Regions from separate parts of the Agrobacterium sp. 10T429 genome, predicted to be linked through region 3. Evidence: predicted binding sites of a transcription regulator. Region 3 holds the regulator's gene; each other region holds the start of a gene.

Region 1 (4,766 bases), on a different contig from region 3:
CGCCAAGCGCGGTGCGCCGGCGGCGATCTGGATGAAGATGAACTCGCTGGTCGATCCCGAGATTATCGATACGCTTTACCGCGCCAGTGCGGCTGGCGTGGAGATCGATCTCGTCGTGCGCGGCATCTGCTGCCTGCGCCCACAGGTTGCGGGTCTGTCGGACAATATCCGCGTCAAGTCGATTGTCGGCCGCTTCCTCGAGCACAGCCGAATCTTCTGCTTCGGCAATGGTTTCGGCCTGCCGTCCGACAAGGCGCTGGTCTATATCGGCTCCGCCGACATGATGCCGCGCAACCTTGATCGCCGCGTTGAAACGCTGGTGCCGCTCACCAACCCTACCGTGCACGAGCAGGTTCTTTCGCAGATTATGCTGGGCAATCTCATTGACAACCAGCAGAGCTACGAGATACTTGCGGACGGAACGTCGAGGCGCATCGAGGTGCGTAAAGGCGAAGAACCGTTCAACGCGCAGCACTATTTCATGACCAATCCCAGCCTTTCCGGACGTGGTGAAGCCCTGAAATCAAGTGCGCCCAAATTGATTGCCGGGTTGATTTCTTCCCGCAAGAAACAGGCTGAATGACTCGATCAGAAGCACAGGGGCGGCTGACCGGCCTTGCCCCCGTTTCCGTCATAGATATTGGTTCGAACTCCGTTCGTCTCGTCGTATATGAAGGTCTTTCCCGCGCGCCCGCCGTGCTGTTCAACGAAAAGGTCCTTTGCGGTCTCGGCAAGGGACTGGCCCTCACGGGCCGGATGCATGAGGAAGGCGTTAGCCGGGCTTTGATGGCACTGCGTCGCTTCCATGCGCTTTCCGAACAGGCGCAGGCGCAGCAACTCTACGTACTGGCGACAGCGGCAGCGCGTGAAGCGGAAAACGGCCCGGATTTCATCCGTGAAGCCGAAGCCATACTGGGTTGCGAGATCGAGGTCCTATCCGGCGAAAAGGAAGCGCTTTATTCCGCCTATGGCGTGATCAGCGGTTTCCACGACCCGGATGGCATTGCAGGCGACCTGGGCGGCGGTTCGCTGGAACTCATCGACATCAAGGGCAAGAACTGCGGCGAGGGCATCACCCTGCCGCTCGGCGGCCTTCGGTTGTCGGAGCAATCGGATGGTTCGCTGGAGAAGGCGACGACCATTGCCCGCAAGCACGTCAAATCCTTCGCAAAGCTGCTAGCGGCCGGCGAGGGGCGTACCTTTTATGCCGTGGGCGGCACGTGGCGAAACATCGCCAAGCTGCACATGGAGATCACGGGTTATCCGCTGCACATGATGCAGGGATATGAATTGCCGCTGGCGGAAATGCTGAATTTTCTGGAAGAAGTCATCGTCTCCAGGGACAGCAAGGACCCGGCCTGGCAGGCGGTCTCCAAGAACCGCCGTTCGCTTCTGCCGTTCGGCGCCATCGCCATGCGTGAAGTTCTAAAGGCGATGAAGCCGGCAACGATCGCCTTCTCGGCGCAGGGCGTGCGCGAAGGTTATCTTTATTCGCTGCTGACGGAAGCGGAGCGGGATACCGACCCGCTGCTGGTCACGGCCGACGAGCTTGCCATTCTGCGTGCCCGTTCGCCCGAACATGCGCGCGAACTGGCCGACTGGAGCGGCCGCACCTTTCCGGTCTTCGGCATCGAGGAGACGGAAGAGGAAAGCCGTTACCGGCAGGCGGCCTGCCTTCTCGCCGATATCAGCTGGCGTGCACATCCGGACTATCGCGGTCTGCAGGCGCTCAACATCATCGCCCACTCCTCCTTCGTGGCGATCACCCATCCGGGCCGCGCTTATATTGCGCTTGCCAATTATTACCGCTTCGAAGGGTTGAACGACAACGGCACCACACAGCCGCTCGCCGCCATGGCGGGTGACCGCCTGCTGGAACTCGGCAAGTTGCTCGGCGGCCTGCTGCGCGTCGTTTACCTCTTCTCAGCCTCCATGCCCGGTGTCGTCGATCACCTGAAATTCCGCAAATCCACCAATCCGGATCTGGATCTGGAATTCGTCGTACCACACGCCTATTGCGATTTTGCCGGCGAGCGTCTGGACGGACGCCTGCAGCAACTGGCGAAACTGACGGGCAAGCGGTTGGCGTTTGTGTTCGAGTAACGGGCAGACGCCGGCCATTTGGCACCGCAGACAGTTGTGGAGCTATACTAGGACCAGCGCTGACAAAAGGCGTCGATATCGCTTGATTGAAAGTCGGCTAGCCGCGCCATGATCGTCTCGAAGGGCCAGTCCCACCAGGCGATTTTGGCAAGCTTCCCCGCCACGGTTTGCGAAAACCGCTCGCGAATGATCTTCGCGGGAACACCGCCGACGATGGTGTAGGGCGGCACGTCCTTGGTGACGACCGCGCCTGCTGCGAGCACGGCGCCGTCTCCAACCTTCACGCCCGGCAACACGATGACCCCGTGACCGATCCAGACATCGTGACCGATGACGGCGCGATCCTCCTTGCGGCGATCGAAAAAAGCGTGGTCGCGCACCGCCTCTGTAGCGTAATATTCCGGGCAGTAGCTGAAACGGTGCATGGACGGTCGGTCCATTGGATGGTTCGGTGCGCCAATCCTGACGTCCGCGGCAATAGCGCAGAATTTCCCGATTGTCGCATCACCGACAATACAACGGGGTCCGAGGTAGGAGTAATTCCCGAGTTCGACGTTGTGCAGAGAGGTATCGGCCAAAATTTCGCAGCAGCTACCTATGTTCGAGTCCCTTATGCTTGCCGTCGAATGGATAACTGTCTCTGCGAGCTTGGGGCGATTGAGTTGTGCGGTTGAGTGCATGCCTGTCTCCGGATTTCGGCCTGCGTAACCGGGGACTATGAAGGGCATATGACATGAAATTGCGAAGGCAAGCCGATTAGGCCAGATATCCTTTTGAAATGCAGATCGTGTACGCGCTTTGCTTGGAACGAAATCAGGCTTCACACAGCGCCGTCAGCCGCCGGAACCATCCGCGGTCGCAGCTTTTTTACTTCCAGTAATGATCGGATATGTTTTGGGCATTCTGAATGATGTGACGCGCGACTTCGGGATCTCCGCCCTCGAATGTTTCCAGGTCGGCTCCGCATAGCAGCAGGAAAAGCTGCTGGTGTGCGACAGCGGCAAAATAGTCATGAGGCGGTGGCTGTATTTCAGACCCGATTGACTGGAGTTCGTCAGCAGCCTGTTTGCTTGCCCGCTCAAGCGCTGCGAAAATAGTGGACACCATCGCCGATTCTGTCCGTTGCAATATATCCTGAACCTGCCGTTCGGCGGGCGTCAGGACCGGGCAGCTCTCACTCATCGCACAACTCTCCTCTCGGCACACCTCGTTTACCTGCGGTACTATGCCATGGATTGTGTCTGCTTTGAGAGGAGAAGCTGAAGTTGTGGATTTGAAACCGCAAACGAAAAACACGACAGACCGAAATCGGTTTGTCGCCGAGACAAACCGGTCGCCTCGCTACAAGCCGTTATTATTCAACCGTGCCCCAGCGCCTTCCTGATACAGGCGCTGAGATAGGCATATTGCAGGGGCGTGGCCCTTGCCATCGCCTCCGTGCGGGTGGCGGGCCTGTCCTCGTAACCGACCGGAATATCGAACTGGGTGAAGGTGAAATCCCAGCGGATGCCGTTGACGATATTGTAGAAATGGTCGGCGCCGCTAACGACGGTTTTGGCGAGGTCGCCACCGAAAATATCCTGCACCACAAGAGCTGTAACGCCGCCTTGCCCCCTGGCTGGGTTTTCTCTCGACCACAGGCTGCTGGTTTCCAGCGACCAGCTTTTCCTCAGGGCGTAATACAGTCGTTCGGCATTGTCCTGCATGACGGGTCTTTCCTGTTTCGGAACCGGGTTCCGGGTCAGGTTGGGTCGGTACAGTAACGGAGCGCCTCGCTTCCTTTTGCAGGCCGCAGGAACGCTCCGTTCAGTTGAGATTGCGCCGATGCGCTGACGGTGCCGGAACGAATTCCGGCACCCTTTTCCTTACTTCGCGTCGAGAAGGTCCTTGACTTCCAGCAGGACGAACTCGTTGTCGTCAGCCTTGTCCAGCGCACGACCGGCCGAGAAGGGCAGGTTGTTGTCGTTGCCGACGATGATATGGGTGGCGTCGACACGGTCGACATTCTCGATGGTCACGAACGGCATGTCGTAGAAACCGTTGCCGCCGCCCTGACGCTTCCTGTTATCAGGATCGGAGATCTTCAGCAGATCGATATAGCCGATCTTGCGCGCTGCCTTGCCGGCATTGGCGTCGTTGAATTCGATCTTGTAGATGCGCTTGACCTTGGAAGGTACGGCAAAGCAGTTTACATCCGGCTTCTTCGGGTCAGCGCAGGCCTTGTCGGCGGTGCCGGCGCCATTGTCACGCTCGATGACCAGCGCGGTGCTCTCGTCCAGCATGTTGAAATCGCCGATGGCTTCGCCACCTTGCGCCAGCGGGTAGAGCCAGGTGCGGCCTGTCCATTCCTTCTTGGCGGTATCGAGCTCGATGATGCGAAGGGCGGTTGAGCCGTCTTCGGTCTTTTCGACCTGACCTTCGGCGGTGTAGAGCGGGCCTTCGAGAAGGCCGTAAAGCTTCGAGCCGTCCTTGGAGAGCGCCATGCCTTCATAACCACCTGATCGTTTCAGGTTGAAAGCGGGCATTTTCTGCGTGGGGTTGCCGGGCAGTGCCAGGGTCGGATGATCCGGGGACTTCACCTCGATATCGCCGGCCTTGGTGGCGATGACGTCGGTCAGCTTGCCGTCGCGGGTGAATTTCAGGATGTAGGGACCGAACTCTTC
Region 2 (4,766 bases), on a different contig from region 3:
CCGTTTCAAGCAAGTCATAGCTCGTGGACGTACAGCCGCCGATCAACAACATAGCCGACAAAAGTGCCGATAGACGCAGCCGCATTGGAACCCTGATGAATTATTGTTGCCCATCCGCAGCCGCAAAATGGCGCGCCGCGTCTCCCGATTTACCCATAACATGGTAAACAAGCCGTTATGGCAAGGGGCCGTGGCGTTTTTTCGGCTCGCAAGTCGCTGGATTCCAAGAGATTTGCGGTCTTTCAGTCCCAGTCGCGTATACTTGTAGGACCGTCGGCTGGCAGCGTCTCGCCCGCATTTGCAGAGGCGAGGCGCCGTAACCCTTGAAGATCAGGCGTCTGCCAGAATGCGGCTGACTTTTGGCTGCACTTCGGCGACCGGAAGCGTGATGATGGCCCGCCAAGCGTAACCTCGGGCAATCTCCTCGAATTCGAGATTACCGTCAAAACGGCCTGCCATGTTGGCCAGAACGTAACGGAGATTGGCGCGGGGCGTGACGTGGAAGCGGGTGAGCCATGCCTGCAAAAGTGCGCGGAACCACTTGGGCAACTGTTCCTGCTGGCCGAAATCGACGATGTGCAGCGAGCCGCCGGGCTTGAGAGCTGTCAGCGCCTGTTCGATCGCCTTTTCCCAGTCCGGTATCATCGAAAGCGCATAGGGGATCATGACTCGGTCGAAACCGTCCGGCTGACCGAATTCTGCGGCGCGGAAAGCGGTGGCGTCGGCCACGCGCAGAACGGGGCGTTCCGTCTTTCCGGTAAAATTCTCGGATGCGGTCAGCAGCATTTCGGCGGAGATATCGAGACCGAACAGTCTTGCTTCCGGAAACTTGCGGCTGGCCAGCAGCAGGTTGCGGCCGGTACCGCAGCCGACTTCAAGCAGCGTGCCACCCTTGGGCACGTCGAGGCCGGAAATGGTCCTGTCGCGGCCCAGAAGGTAATATTTGCGGGTAATATCGTAGATATGCCGCTGGTGGCGATACATGCGGTCCATCAGGCTCGCATGCGCCTCATCCGCAAGGCCGACATTCTCGCCAATGGTTTTCATGCCAGAGCCCTCTGATAGATATGGAAGCCGCCATAGATGGCCGAACGGTCCATGGCGTTGAGCTCATTGGAGCGTTCCTCTAGATAGATCCACTGATTGCGTATATCGGCCGAGAGACGGCCTTCAATCACGCTCTTTTCGGCGGCGGTGCGGAAGATGACGCGGGCGCCGGGAGCGGCGGTGCGGCTGATCTGCGACCACAATTCGTTGAGCTGCACGTCCGTCATCCAGTCCTGCGCATCGAGCAGAATGTAGCGATCGACGCCGTTTGCCGGCTTTTTGGAAAGCAGCTCGGTATAGGTGGCGTGGTGCACGGCAACGCGGGCGGTGTTGTTGCGGATCGTCTCGTAATATTCCCGCTTGAGATAAGCGGGCAGGGCACCCTCATGCGGCTCGGGATAACGGCGCGCGAAGGCCTGCCAAGCGAAATAATTGTCGCTGAGCGGAAAGTTGCAGGCAAGCTTTTCCAGCCGCTCCTTGAGGACGGAGGCGACTGTGCCGTCGTTGGAAAGGCTTGCCAGCTCGTCATATTGGCGGGGCGGAATGCCAAGGCCGAACAGCGAACTTTTTCGCTTCGTCAGCCAGCGCACCACCGGCTTGTCGAACAGCGGTGCGACCTTGCTGTCGAAGAACCGACGCTGTTCATCCAGCGTGCGGCTATTGGCCATTTCGGTCAGCTTGACGCCATGCAGGCGCGCCATAAGGTGGCCGGCGCCGATGAAACGGCCGAGCAGACCGGTGCGGTATATGTTCCTGTCGAATACCGAGATGCGGCGACGGCCGGATAGGGTGCGTTTCGACCAGTAGGCCTTGGTCGTGTCGTCGAGATGGTCGGCGATGAATCGGTCGTAGCCGTGACTATTGCTGCGCGTATTGGCGCGGCCGAACTGGCGAACCACATCCTGATGGGCCGGGAGATGGCGGAAGGCGGCAAGCTTCAGTTTGTTGAGGGCGATGTGATGCGGGTTGAGATCCACCACATCGATGCTGGTAGGGTTGCGGGATAGGTAGGCCAGCATGTTGCAGCCACCCGAGCCGATGGTGACGATGCGGTGGCCTTCAGCAAGCTCCATCGCTTCCATATCGATTTCCGGGTCTTCCCAGATTTGCGGATAAACCAGACCGGAAAAGAGAACCCCGAAGAACCGTTCGGAAAAACCGCTTTTCGAGAGCGCCTTGTGCTGGAGCAATGCGGACTTCAGTTTCGTATTCTTGCTGAAGCCGGTCTTGGGTGCCGCACTCGTCATATGTTCACCTCTCAATAGATTGAGAGGCGTCTACAGTCACGACGCTACAGTTTGATGACAGGGGTTGTGGGCCGACGTAACGAATCGAAAAGGCGGTATGAAACCAACTCGGGTCTCAAGCTTTGATTTGGATGCGGCGTCATCCTCGGGCTTGTACCGAGGATCTAAGCACATATCGTAAAATCAAAAGCTTGCAGATCCCAGGGACAAGCCCGAGGATGACAAAAGTGACGTGCTCGACGTTTTTAAGAAAAGCTGCTTTGCTGCATTGTAGTCCCGGTGCTGCTCAAAGGCTTACTTGCGCAGAACGTGCAGCATGCCCTTGCGCTTGGCATCGTAATAATAACCGCGTGCATAAAGCCTGACAGCATTGTCCCGGTTGTTGTCGGCAACAAGCCAGGCGCCGCTCAGATATTTGACGGCATATTTGAGGTTGGTTTCGGCATCGAACAGGCCAGAGGCGGGGCCATCAAAGCCCATGGAGCGGGCCGTGGCGTGCTTGATCTGCATCAGGCCGAAGTGGCCGCCATTATAGGCGCCGGGATTGTATCTGCTTTCACGCTGCACCACGCGATGCACCAGATCTTCCGGCACATTATACATGACAGCGTATTTCGAAATAAGCCCGCTCAGCTTTTCACGTCCGGCCGGCGCGGATTTGTACGGCGCCGTCATCGTTTCGTTCTGCCGGATAGCGGCAAGGGCGGCGTTGGTCGGGCCGGCCGCATAGGCCAGAACCGTGCTGTCCGGCTTCGGCAGTGGAATGACTTTCCGCTCCGCGGTCAGTTCGGTACCGATCGACGGCGTTCCGGGCGGCGGCGGTGCGGGCGGGAAGCTGCCCTTGACGGCAACCACCTGCGGCAGGTCGGCGGCAGAGTTGTGGGCCGCCGGTTTCGCGGCGGCACTTGCGGTTTCGATCGCTGCGGCTGCCGGCGTTGCGGCGTGCGGTGCAAGTGCCGCAGCCGTCGTCGGCGCGGCTGTCGTTACCGTTGCCTGCGCGACCTCTGTCTGTTGTTGCTGCGGCTGCATCTGGGTTGGGCTTGCCACTGCCGCTGCAATTTCCGCTGCCGGCGGCAGCGCCACGCGGCCACCCTTGACGGCGGCGACGGTTGGAAGCGATTCGGGCTGGGAAGAGGCTGCCACGTCAGTGGCATGTGCTGCCGGTGCGGCGGCATCAGCCGGGGTACCAGCCGTTTCCGACTGTGCGGAGGCTTGTGCCGGTGCGGTTTGGTTGACTGCGGCTATTTTCGGGCCGTTCGGCCCTTCCTTTGCGGCATATTCGACGCTGGTGCATCCGACCAAAGCCAGTGCAAGGCCCACCGTGGAAGACAGAAGAAGTGCGCTTCTTCCGCGGAATTTTGCCGAATTTCGCATGTTGCCGCCTTCGTTATGCCTGTCTGTCGATACCCCCGCGTCGAGCGAAGCAGGCAGTGTCCCATCGAGCCTTCATTAACCTATTGTAAGGATAGCGGCAAGCCGGGACGTGGCGTCGCGGTTTTTCAGGCGGCGATGCGGCGGTATCCGGCGCTGACGGCACGGCCAGAAATGAAGTGAGTGCGGTATTTCGGCCGGATTTTTTTGTTGCCGGACATGCGGCGCACCAGTGCCAGCGTGGAGCCGGCGAAGAGTGCCTGCGCTGCCAGAATGCCAAGTGCCAGCAACAGGATTGCGGCCTGCGCTACGGCCAGCGTTTCGACCGCATTGCCGGAGGTGGAAACGAATTGCGGCAACAGTGCCAGGAAGAACATGAAATAGCGCGGACGCAACGCTGCAATGGCGTAGCAATCACGGAAAATGCCGCTGGATGATTTGCCGGGCAGATTGTCATTGTCTGCATTGGCTGCCTGGGCGGCGGGGGTGGCAAAGGTCCATAACACGAAAAGAATCAGCCAGCCGATACCCGTCCACTGAACGATTTCCACAAAGGCATGCGGCAGATAGGCAAGGCCAGCCGCTGGAATCGCAGATATCGTCATGGCTGTGACGATGCCAAGCGAGCCGCCAGTGACGGAGGGAAACACCGTTTTTCTGCCGCGGATAGCAGCATAGGAGGCGACAGAGAATACAAGGGGAGAGGGAAGTGCGAACACAACGGCACATGCTGCACAAAAAACCAGCCACGCCTGTCCAGACATTCTCTTCCTCCTTGCCCTCCCTGTCGCCGCTTTATCCAGCCTATCGTAAAATTAGGCCGCTGTGAACGGTTGACCGACGTGTTCCATCACTTCGGTGAACCATTTTGCAGACAGGTCGAAATGCTTTCCGCCCTTGATACGCGGAAACTCGATGGTCCGCAATTTACCCTTTTGGTCTTCGTCGTGGCCGGTGACGCCCGAGACCTTGTTCAGCGCGCTTTCGACGGCAAGATCGACCATGCCCTGGATGAGGCGCAGATCATCGCCATTGGCGGGAGCGGAGCGGGCGAAGTAACCGGATTTCTGGACCATGGAGCGTTCCGCGCCGATGAGGCCG
Region 3 (4,766 bases):
GTCAACGGCGCTTCGAGCCGTCCGGAAGCCGCGGGTGTTGGCGTTGCGCTGATCGGCTCGTTCTACATGATGCTGATCGTGCTGGTGCTGTCGCTGCCGATCGGTGTTGCGGCCTCCATCTATCTGGAGGAATTTGCCCCCAAGAACCGTTTGACGGACCTTATCGAGGTCAACATCAACAATCTGGCGGCTGTTCCCTCCATTGTTTACGGTCTGCTCGGTCTCTCCGTCTTCATCAACTTCATGGGCTTTCCACGCTCGGCCTCGCTGGTCGGCGGCCTCGTCCTGACGCTGATGACCCTGCCGACGATCATCATCGCCACCCGCGCTGCATTGAAGGCCGTGCCGCCGTCGATCCGCGCCGCCGCACTCGGTCTTGGCGCTTCCAAGATGCAGACGATTTTCCATCACGTCCTGCCGCTGGCAATGCCTGGCATTCTGACCGGCACCATCATCGGTCTCGCCCACGCACTGGGCGAAACGGCGCCGCTGCTTCTGATCGGCATGGTGGCATTCGTCGCGAACTATCCGACAACGCCTATGGATCCGTCCACGGCCCTGCCGGTGCAGATTTACATGTGGGCGAACGAAGCTGAGCGTGCCTTTGTCGAACGGACATCTGGCGCTATCATCATCCTGCTTCTGTTCCTCATTCTCATGAATGTTGGCGCAATCCTGTTGCGTCGCCGCTTTGAGCGGCGCTGGTAGAGGGAGCTAGAGCAATGAACATGTTGTCGGAAGCAGCAGTTGAAAAGGCGCTGGACAAGAAAATGAATGAAGTCTCATACAAGATGATCGGCAAGGATGTTTCGGTTTATTACGGCGAAAAGCGCGCGCTTTACGACGTGAACCTCAATGTCCGCGAAAACACGGTGACTGCACTTATCGGCCCGTCCGGTTGCGGTAAATCCACTTTCCTGCGCACCTTGAACCGCATGAACGACACGATCGACGGTTGCCGGGTCACCGGCAAGATCACGCTCGATACCGACGATATCTACGATCAGCAGATCGACGTCGTGGAACTGCGTGCCCGCGTCGGCATGGTGTTCCAGAAGCCGAACCCGTTTCCGAAGACGATTTATGAGAACATCGCCTACGGCCCGCGTATCCACGGTCTCGCCCGCAACAAGGCGGATATGGACCAGATCGTCGAGCATAGCCTGCAGAAAGCGGGTCTCTGGAACGAGGTGAAGGATCGTTTGCTGGAATCCGGCACGGGCCTCTCCGGTGGCCAGCAGCAGCGTCTGTGCATCGCACGCGCGGTTGCCGTCAGCCCGGAAGTGATCCTGATGGACGAGCCGTGCTCGGCGTTGGATCCGATCGCGACTGCGAAGGTCGAGGAACTCATCCACGAACTGCGCACCAACTACACCATCGTCATCGTCACGCACTCCATGCAGCAGGCGGCGCGCGTTTCCCAGCGTACGGCCATGTTCCATCTTGGTCACCTTGTCGAAGAAAACGAAACCGACAAGATGTTCACCAATCCGGACGACCAGCGCACGCAGGACTACATCATGGGCCGCTTCGGCTGATCCCCGGCCGGTGCTTTATCGTAACCGTACAAGACTGGTGCCTCTGCCGTGCCCCGCTGTTGGGCACGCGCATGCAGGCCAAGCCGGAGGAATAGACCATGACACAGACAACGACCCATTCGCATATCCTGTCTGCCTATGACGACGAACTGAAGTTTCTGACGCGCCGCATCGCCGAAATGGGCGGTCTTGCCGAGCAGATGTGCGGTGACGCCGTGCGCGCACTCGTCAATTCCGATGCTGCGCTCGCGCAGAAGGTCATTTCGGACGATACCATTCTCGACCATGCTGAGCGCGAAATTGGCGACAAGGCGATCGTAACCATCGCCAAGCGTCAGCCGATGGCGGCAGACCTTCGCGAGATCATCGGCACCCTGCGTATCGCCGCCGATCTCGAACGCGTCGGCGATCTTGGCAAGAACACGGCCAAGCGCGTTATCGCTGTCGCCGGCACCGGCGTTCCGCGCAAGCTCGCCCGCGGCATCGAGCATCTGTCCGACCTGGCGCTGGTGCAGCTCAAGGAAGTCCTCGACGTCTATTCCACGCGTTCCGCCGAAAAGGCCAATGCGATCCGTGAACGCGACGAGGAAATCGATGCCATGTACACGTCGCTCTTCCGGGAGCTTCTGACCTACATGATGGAAGACCCGCGCAACATCACCACCTGCACGCATCTTCTGTTCTGCGCCAAGAACATCGAGCGTATCGGCGATCATGCGACGAATATCGCAGAGACGATCTATTACATGACCACTGGCAGCCAGCCGGAGGGCGAGCGTCCGAAGGACGACAGTTCCAACACGCTTGGTTCGGTGACCGAGTAACAGACAAGCAGAAGCTTGCGGAGTTCAGCATATGGTGCCCAAGATTGCAGTTGTGGAAGACGAGGAAGCGCTGAGCGTCCTGCTTCGTTACAATCTCGAGGCTGAGGGATACGACGTCGACACGATACCCCGTGGCGATGAGGCGGAAATCAGGCTGCAGGAGCGCATTCCGGATCTTCTCATCCTGGACTGGATGTTGCCCGGTGTCTCCGGTATCGAACTGTGCCGGCGCTTGAGAATGCGGCCGGAAACAGAACGCCTGCCCATCATCATGCTGACGGCGCGTGGCGAAGAGAGCGAACGGGTTCGCGGTCTCGCTACCGGCGCTGACGATTATGTCGTCAAGCCGTTCTCGACGCCGGAACTCATGGCCCGGGTCAAGGCCATGTTGCGCCGGGCCCGTCCGGAGGTTCTGTCGTCGGTGCTCAAATGCGGCGATATCGAACTGGACCGCGAGACCCATCGCGTTCACCGCAAAAGCCGCGAAGTGCGCCTCGGCCCGACGGAATTCCGCTTGCTGGAATTCCTGATGACGTCGCCGGGTCGGGTGTTTTCCCGCTCGCAATTGCTGGATGGCGTCTGGGGTCATGATATCTATGTCGACGAGCGTACTGTCGATGTGCATGTCGGACGTCTGCGCAAGGCCCTGAATTTCTCGCACATGCAGGATGTCATCCGCACGGTGCGTGGTGCGGGATATTCGATGGAAGCCTGAGCGATGCGGAACCAGATAGTTTCGCTGGCGAAGTAGTGCACCAAAAAATCAGGAAGCCCGAAATCTGAAACGATTTCGGGCTTTTTCAATATGAATATCCGCCAAACTCGATGCCATTGTCCGTTTTGACCGGAGGAGATCGGCGGCGCGTTGAAATCCGGATTGAAGGGTCACGCCCGATGGTAAGGGGAAAGGGTGAGGCCTGCCATCAAGCCGCCCAGAAAGCGGCTTTATTTTTGTCATAAAAAAACGGGCCCGAAGGCCCGTAATTTTTGAGTGCTGAATGCGTGCCGCAACACTCAAGCCTTGCGGCGCTCGCTCACCGGCTGGTAGGCGAGTTTCGCATGGAACTTGCAATAGGGCGAAGATTCCAGCGCTTCACAACCGCAGAAATGGAAGTCGTCCTTCAGCGGATCGCCAACCGGCCATTTGCAGGTGCGCTCGGTCAGTTCCGTCAGCGTCAGGCGACGGGAAATCGGCGTGACAACGTTCTTGGAAGGAACGTAATCGAGAACCTGCGCGGTCTCGATATCGATCTCCTCGTGCAGCGCCGTTGCCGCGTTCGAACGGGTGAGGATGCGTGCCGGTGCCGCGTTGACGCGACCTGCGAAAGTCGTCGCACGCGGGGCAGGGGCAGCGGTGCGCTTCGGCGCGGAGCGTGCCGAAGTCACTGGACCGCCAGCCTTGACGCGTCCCGGCAGATTGAGACGATGGACCTTGCCGATCACGGCATTACGGCTGACGCCGCCCAGCTGCGCTGCAATCTGGCTGGCGCTAAGGCCCTCGGACCACAATTTCTTGAGCTTTTCGACTCGTTCGTCTGTCCAGTTCATGCCGCTTCTCCGCTTGTCGCGTGTATTTTCGGCAGAATCCCTCTCCGTCTCGCGCGCATGCCGCAAGCGTGGTTTCCGCCTGATTTTCGGTGACTAGTTCCGCCGCAATGCAGTCTAGTAATTAGCGATTAACCTAGTGCCAGCCCGACTCCGTGGCAAGAGTCGCGGGAATCATCTGGAATCGATTTTCCGGTTTTCCCCAACTTGCTGGCGTATTGAGTCTGAAAGGCAACACCTTGGGGCTGGCCCGCCGCCGCATACTAGTGCTTGAGAAGCCCGGGAAACGCTGACTTTTGTTGACATCGGCAAACGAAGTGACAATAGTGCCCCTGCCGCCGCAAGGCGGCATTTTGATTTTCAGGCGAGGGATAACCCCGCAAGCCTATTGACAACAGTTTGACAGCGCATCTGCGCAAGGAGTGATACAGCCATGGCCGAAGCCGGCGCGCCATTGTTTGATACGTTTTCAAGAGCCCCCTTGCGCTTCGAGCGCGGTGAGGGTGTATGGCTGTTCACGGAAAGCGGCGAGCGATATCTGGATTTTGCGGCCGGTGTTGCTGTCAACTCGCTGGGCCACGCCCATCCTCACCTCGTTGATGCGATCAAGACGCAGGCCGAGAAGGTCTGGCACGTCTCGAACCTTTATGAAGTACCGGGACAGGAAAAACTCGCCAGGCGCCTGACGGAAGCGACTTTCGCGGACAAGGTATTCTTCACAAATTCAGGCGCGGAAGCCCTGGAATGCGCCATCAAGACCGCCCGCCGTTATCACTATACCAAGGGCCATCCGGAGAAGTTCCGCATCGTGTCCTTCGAAGGCGCTTTCCATGGCCGTACACTGGCGACGATCGCCGCG

The links. The regulator PhoB, encoded in region 3, activates phosphate uptake and scavenging genes when phosphate is short. The targets are predictions, from matches to a motif close to TGTCATNNANCTGTCAT.
Region 1: the regulator PhoB is predicted to act here: its motif matches at 2,821-2,837, upstream of AC1DCP_RS08720 (DapH/DapD/GlmU-related protein).
Region 2: the regulator PhoB is predicted to act here: its motif matches at 2,338-2,354, upstream of AC1DCP_RS19060 (BtaA family protein).

The regions. Positions count from the first base shown of each region.
Region 1 is NZ_JBFTGV010000002.1:755,300-760,065, reverse strand. Features, by position in the region: gene AC1DCP_RS08730 (RNA degradosome polyphosphate kinase) at 1-583, shown strand, start outside; gene ppx (exopolyphosphatase) at 580-2,103, shown strand; gene AC1DCP_RS08720 (DapH/DapD/GlmU-related protein) at 2,151-2,783, opposite strand; gene AC1DCP_RS08715 (hypothetical protein) at 2,971-3,285, opposite strand; gene AC1DCP_RS08710 (YunG family protein) at 3,462-3,809, opposite strand; gene AC1DCP_RS08705 (esterase-like activity of phytase family protein) at 3,969-4,766, opposite strand, start outside.
Region 2 is NZ_JBFTGV010000009.1:2,864-7,629, reverse strand. Features, by position in the region: gene AC1DCP_RS19070 (glycoside hydrolase family 25 protein) at 1-85, opposite strand, end outside; gene AC1DCP_RS19065 (class I SAM-dependent methyltransferase) at 331-1,047, opposite strand; gene AC1DCP_RS19060 (BtaA family protein) at 1,044-2,294, opposite strand; gene AC1DCP_RS19055 (lytic transglycosylase domain-containing protein) at 2,589-3,668, opposite strand; gene AC1DCP_RS19050 (LysE family translocator) at 3,794-4,429, opposite strand; gene AC1DCP_RS19045 (pyrophosphate--fructose-6-phosphate 1-phosphotransferase) at 4,481-4,766, opposite strand, start outside.
Region 3 is NZ_JBFTGV010000001.1:353,529-358,294, forward strand. Features, by position in the region: gene pstA (phosphate ABC transporter permease PstA) at 1-708, shown strand, start outside; gene pstB (phosphate ABC transporter ATP-binding protein PstB) at 723-1,538, shown strand; gene phoU (phosphate signaling complex protein PhoU) at 1,637-2,362, shown strand; gene phoB (phosphate regulon transcriptional regulator PhoB) at 2,394-3,077, shown strand; gene AC1DCP_RS01745 (GcrA family cell cycle regulator) at 3,377-3,910, opposite strand; gene AC1DCP_RS01750 (aspartate aminotransferase family protein) at 4,341-4,766, shown strand, end outside.